DNA from 2 places in the Mycobacterium sp. DL440 genome. Region 1 is predicted to be linked to the other one. Evidence: riboswitches for the same ligand, from Rfam matches in the RefSeq annotation. Region 1 holds a riboswitch; the other holds the start of a gene.

Region 1 (3,242 bases):
CGAGGTCGAGAAGTTCAAGGAGTTCCTGGACAGCGTTTCGCCGGACGACTTCAAGGCGACATGACGGCCGCCCGCCCTGCTGTGCCACCGCAGATCACGGATACGTCTCAACTGGGCATACCGGTGTCAACACGCGGCGCGGGAGTCAATCGGGCGGGAATTCGAACGCCATACTTTCTTCGCAGCGGGCAATCAGGGCCCGGCGGGAAGCGTATGCTCGACACATTCGAGCTCACAGCAAACCGCCACAGTAGAGATTGCTGCGGTGCGGGACCTATAAGTACGACGCGGGCGAGCTCGATCGGCGAGAGGATTCACAGTGGGTGACACGCCACGGCAGGAAGAGTTGGATCTGGCGACCGGGAGCGGCGCGGAGCCGCCTGTCAGGCCAGCTGGCGAACCCGTGCAGGGTGGGCTGTTCCCCGACGATTCGGTGCCCGACGAACTCGTCGGTTACCGCGGCCCCAGTGCGTGCCAGATCGCCGGCATCACCTACCGGCAGCTCGACTATTGGGCGCGCACCTCCCTGGTCGTTCCCTCCATCCGGGGTGCGGCCGGCTCGGGCAGCCAGCGCCTCTACTCGTTCAAGGACGTTCTGGTCCTCAAGATCGTCAAGCGGTTGCTGGACACCGGCATCTCGTTGCACAACATCCGGGTCGCGGTCGACCATCTCCGCCAGCGCGGTGTGCAGGATCTGGCCAACATCACCCTGTTCTCCGACGGCACCACGGTCTACGAATGCACCTCGGCCGAAGAGGTCGTGGATCTGCTGCAGGGCGGTCAGGGTGTGTTCGGCATCGCGGTGTCCGGCGCCATGCGTGAGCTGACCGGCACCATCGCCGATTTCCCGGGCGAGCGTGCCGACGGTGGCGAGTCCATCGCGTCACCCGAAGATGAGCTGGCCTCGCGGCGCAAAAGTCGCGACCGCAAAATCGGCTGACTTTTCCGCACAGTTCCTCCCGCGAGCAGACACTTAGGTACCCGAAATTCGACGTTGACGGGTACCTAAGTGTCTGTTCGCGGGCATAGGTGAGTGGCCGGTAGAATTGCCGACGCATCGCCCTCGTGCGGGAGAGTTTCGTGACAGCCAGTCACGGACGCCGAAGGAGCAATACCTCTCCGTCAACCTCTCAGGCACCCAGGACCGCGCCAGGCCCCGATGCCTCTGGAAAGTGGTGCCCGCTGGGTACCCGCCCATGGGGAAAGGTCCTGTAGCGGGGGCTGAATCTCTCAGGCGCCCGGACCGGGTCGACGACAGAGGGAGAGGGACTGCTACGACGTCTCAGCACGTCTGCGCCTCAGGGGAGTGTCGTGTCCGACCAGCATCAACCGCGTTTTGCCGATCGTCACATCGGCCCGGACGCCGCCGCCGTGGCCACCATGCTCGAGGTGATCGGAGTGGCGTCACTCGACGAACTCGCCGCCAAGGCACTGCCCGCAGGCATTCTCGATGCGCTCGACGCCGACGGGGTCGCCCCAGGCCTGGAGGGCCTGCCCGCACCCGCCACCGAAGAGCAGTCGCTGGCCGAGCTGCGTGAGTTGGCCGATTCCAATACGACCGCGGTCTCGATGATCGGCCAGGGCTACTTCGACACCTTCACTCCCGCCGTGCTGCGGCGCAACATTCTTGAGAACCCCGCCTGGTACACCGCCTACACCCCGTATCAGCCCGAGATCAGCCAGGGCCGGCTCGAAGTGTTGCTCAATTTCCAGACCATGGTGTCGGATCTGACCGGACTCGAGGTCGCAGGAGCGTCGATGCTCGACGAGGGCACTGCCGCGGCCGAGGCCATGACCCTGATGCACCGCGCGAGCAAGGCCAAGACGAATCGACTCCTGGTCGACACCGATGTGTACACGCAGACCGCGGCCGTGCTGGCCACCCGCGCGCAGCCGCTCGGCATCGAGATCGTCACCACGGACCTTCGCCAGGGGCTGCCCGACGGTGAGTTCTTCGGTGTCATCGTGCAGCTGCCCGGCGCGAGTGGCGGCGTTGTGGATTGGACGAGCCTGATCTCCGCTGCCCATGAGCGTGGCGCACTGGTGGCCGTGGGTGCCGACCTGCTGGCGATGACGGTGATCACCCCGCCGGGTGAGATCGGGGCCGACGTCGCCTTCGGGACCAGCCAACGGTTCGGCGTGCCAATGGGATTCGGCGGTCCGCACGCCGGCTATCTGGCGGTGCATGCCAAGCACGCCCGGCAGTTGCCGGGTCGGTTGGTCGGTGTGTCCGTCGACGCGGATGGGTCGCCGGCCTACCGCCTGGCGCTGCAGACCCGCGAGCAGCACATCCGCCGGGACAAGGCGACCAGCAACATCTGTACCGCGCAGGTGCTGTTGGCGGTGATGGCCGCGATGTACGCCAGCTACCACGGCGCCGCAGGTCTGACCGCGATCGCCCGCCGCGTTCACGGCCATGCCGCCGCGATCGCGGCCGCACTCGGCGATGCGCTGGTGCACGACACGTTCTTCGACACCGTGCTGGCCCGGGTTCCCGGACGCGCCGACGCGGTGGTCGCGGCCGCCAAGGCCAACGGCATCAACCTGTGGCGCGTCGACGCCGACCACGTGTCGGTGTCCTGCGACGAGACCACCACCGATGAGCACGTGGCCGCCGTCCTCGAAGCGTTCGGAGTCGCCCCCGCGGCCGATCCGGTGAACACCGGGATCGCGACGCGCACATCGGAGTTCCTGACGCATCCGGCATTCAACTCCTACCGCACCGAGACCGAGATGATGCGGTACCTGCGGATGCTGGCGGACAAGGACATTGCCTTGGACCGCAGCATGATTCCGCTCGGCTCCTGCACGATGAAGCTGAATGCGGCCGCCGAGATGGAGCCGATCACCTGGCCCGAGTTCGGGCGGCAGCACCCGTTCGCGCCGGCGTCGGACAATCCGGGTCTGCGTAAGCTGATTGCCGACCTGCAGGACTGGCTCATCGGGATCACCGGCTACGACCAGATCTCGTTGCAGCCCAACGCCGGTTCCCAGGGGGAGTACGCCGGCCTGCTGGCGATCAAGGCCTATCACGATTCGCGTGGCGACACCGAACGTGATCTGTGCCTGATCCCGTCGAGCGCGCACGGCACCAATGCCGCCTCGGCCGCGCTGGCCGGCATGCGCGTCGTGGTGGTGGCCTGCCGCGAGAACGGCGACGTCGACCTCGACGACCTCCGTGCCAAGATTGCCGAACATGCCGATCGTATTGCGGCGCTGATGATCACCTATCCGTCGACGCA
Region 2 (3,242 bases), 3.0 Mb from region 1:
TGCGGACCGCCGCCAAGTCCATCAGCAGGATCGCCCCGGCCATCGATGTGCTGATGAACAACGCCGGCGTGATGTTCACCCCGTTCGGCCGCACCGCTGATGGCTTTGAAATGCAGTTCGGGACAAACCATCTCGGCCACTTCGAGCTCACCCGGCTGCTCGTTCCGCAGCTGTCCGCCGCGGCGGCGGCCCGGGTGGTGATCCTGTCTTCCGACGGGCACACGATGGCCGACATCGACCTCGACGATCCCAACTGGGAGCGGCGGGGCTACGACAAGTTCCTCGCCTACGGAGCGTCGAAAACCGCGAACGTCCTGCACATGGTCGAACTCGACCGTCGACTGAGCAGTCGTGGGATACGGGCTTACTGCGTGCATCCGGGTGTGGTCGCCACCTCACTGGCCCGGCACATGACCCGCGACGACTTCGCCGCACTGTCCGACCTCACCCCGGCGCAGCCGAACCGGAGGGCCGAACGCATCGACGTCCTTCACGACTTCGTGCTGCCCGACCAGGGTGCGGCCACGCAGGTCTGGGCCGCGGTGAGTCCCGAGTTGGCCGGCGTGGGCTCGGTGTACCTGGCGGACTGCCGAATCCGGCCCGAGGTCGCGTCATACGCCGTCGACCCGCACCGCGCCGCCCAGTTGTGGGAGCTCTCGGAATCCCTGTGCAGCTGACCGGTTTTACCGCGTCATCGGTAAAGTCGGTGGCCATGGATCGAACGCAACGGCGCAAACAGGAAGTGCGCGAACGCATACTGCAGGCCGCGTTCGATCTTTTCCTGTCCCAAGGCGTTGACGCGACCAAGATCGAAGACATCTGCGCGCGTGCCGACGTCGCGAACCGGACCTTCTTCAACCACTTCGCCACCCGCCAGGACATGCTGGCGGCCCTGGCCGAGCAGCGGTTGCTCAACCTTCAGGAGGTGCTGCGCGACCGGTCGGGGGAGCCGGTGCCGGCGCGGCTCATCGGGCTGTTCGACGACATCGCAAAAACGCTCACAGAATCCGGCGACACCTACCGCGAGCTGATCGGGGCGATGTTCGCCACCACCGGGCTGCGGCTACCGCGTGGCTACGGCCTGCATCAGACGTTCGTCGAGCTGGTCGAGGACGGCATCGCGAGGGGCGAGGTCACGCGCAAACATGATCCGCGCACACTCGCCGACATCATCGTCGGTGCGCTGGTCGGTGGGGTGGTCAGCTGGACCACCGAGCAGAGCTATTCACTCGACACCGGCATGCACGACCTGGCCGGTGCGCTGGTGGACTTATTGCAGGCGGATTGACGGCACCCAGACGGGTCAGTCGACCCCCAACATCACCTCGGTGGACTTGACGAGCACGGTCGTCGGGGTGCCGGGCTGCAGCCCGAGCTCCTCGACCGCCTCCTTCGTGATGGAGGCCGTGACGATCTGCTCACCGCCGTCGAGCTTGACCTTGACGGTCGCCATGACCGCGCCGATCGACACCTCGGTGACCTTCCCAGTGAGCTGGTTGCGGGTGGATAGACGCATCGCGAGCCTCCGTCGATCAGTGGGTTTGGATCGACGTTAGTCGCTCATGGCCGGGGGTAGCATCCGTTACACAACTCAAAACGTCGATGACGCATTGTGGGAGAACCTCCGATTCCGGAGGTGCCGTAGGTGCAAATCCTCTCCGGGAAACTCTCAGGCCCAATACCGCAGTGCCGAGGCAACTCTGGAGAACAGCGTGCGTATCCGTCGCGCTTACCGAAGGGGAAAAGGCGCCATGCGCCGAAGCTCTCAGGTTTCAGGACAGAGCGGGGAGGTGTCACCAGACGACGCATCGCGTCACCGCGATGCGCGAAATTGGAGTCATCTCATGGCGGTCAGTGTGTTCGATCTGTTCTCGATCGGGATCGGTCCCTCGAGTTCACACACGGTTGGCCCGATGCGGGCGGCCGGCATGTTCGTCGACGAACTCGTCGGTCGCGGCGTGGTTGACCACGTCGCCGAGGTCAAGGTGGACCTGTTCGGTTCGCTGGCGGCGACGGGTGCCGGTCACGGCACGATGCCGGCCATTCTGCTGGGTCTGGAGGGCTACCGGCCCGAAACGGTCGAGACCGACGAGATGGAACGACGACTTGCGACCGTTCGCAGCCAGGGCAAGATCTCGTTGGCCGGCCGGAGCATCATCGCGCTGACCGAATCCGACATGCATCTGCAACCGGACCGTCGGCTCACCCAGCACCCGAACGCCATGACATTGACGGCATTCTCGTCCGGTGGTGACACGGTCCACCTCGAGACGTACTTCTCGGTCGGCGGCGGTTTCGTCGTCACCGAATCCGAGCCGGACCAGCGTGAGACGGGACGAGGCGCCGACGGGTCCTTCCGCACAGCCGCCGAGTTACTCGCCCTGACCGAGCGCGACGGACTGTCGGTGAGCCAGGTGATGATGCGCCACGAATGCGTGTCCCGTAGCGAAGTCGAGGTGCGGGACCGTCTCCTGCGCATCCGTGACGTCATGGTCTCGTGTCAGGCCCACGGGATGTCCCGGGATGGCTACCTGCCGGGCAACCTGAAGGTCCGCCGTCGGGCCAAGGACTGGTACGTCCGGCTCAATGCCGAAGACCCACAGCGTGATCCGTCCTTCGCCGAGGACTGGGTGAACCTGGTCGCGCTCGCGGTCAATGAGGAGAACGCATCGGGCGGCCGGATCGTGACCGCGCCCACCAACGGTGCGGCCGGGATCGTCCCGGCGGTCCTGCACTATGCGTTGCGTTACACCTCGGCCGGAATTGCGGATCCGGACGACACGACCGTCCGCTTCCTGCTCACCGCCGGTGCCATCGGTTCGCTGTACAAGGAGCGGGCCTCGATTTCGGGCGCCGAAGTCGGGTGTCAGGGTGAGGTCGGATCCGCAGCGTCGATGGCTGCCGGAGGCCTCGCCGAAATCCTGGGCGGCACACCGCAACAGGTCGAGAACGCTGCCGAGATCGCCATGGAACACAGCCTCGGTCTGACCTGCGATCCGATCGGCGGCCTGGTGCAGATCCCATGTATCGAACGCAACGCCATCTCGGCGGGTAAGGCGATCAACGCGGCCCGCATGGCACTGCGGGGCGATGGCACCCACCGGGTGAGCCTGGATCAGGTGATCGAGACGATGCGTGCCACCGGAATGGACATGAGCGCCAAGTACAAGGAGACATCCATGGGTGGCCTGGCGGTCAATGTTTCCGTCAACGTCGTCGAATGCTGACGGCGATGGCTACCG

What was found. A riboswitch is a leader RNA that binds a small molecule or an ion and turns the genes downstream of it on or off. The one in region 1 is predicted to bind glycine.
Region 2: linked by a shared signal. The riboswitch ahead of HBE63_RS29230 (L-serine ammonia-lyase) and the one ahead of gcvP (aminomethyl-transferring glycine dehydrogenase) in region 1 are both predicted to bind glycine.

What each region holds. Positions count from the first base shown of each region.
Region 1 covers NZ_CP050191.1:2,604,445-2,607,686, forward strand. The annotation lists gene HBE63_RS12625 (bifunctional nuclease family protein) at 1-64, shown strand, start outside; gene HBE63_RS12630 (MerR family transcriptional regulator) at 320-940, shown strand; glycine riboswitch at 1,059-1,157, shown strand; gene gcvP (aminomethyl-transferring glycine dehydrogenase) at 1,312-3,242, shown strand, end outside.
Region 2 covers NZ_CP050191.1:6,007,711-6,010,952, forward strand. The annotation lists gene HBE63_RS29215 (SDR family NAD(P)-dependent oxidoreductase) at 1-677, shown strand, start outside; gene HBE63_RS29220 (TetR/AcrR family transcriptional regulator) at 713-1,288, shown strand; gene HBE63_RS29225 (molybdopterin-binding protein) at 1,304-1,516, opposite strand; glycine riboswitch at 1,691-1,791, shown strand; gene HBE63_RS29230 (L-serine ammonia-lyase) at 1,845-3,227, shown strand.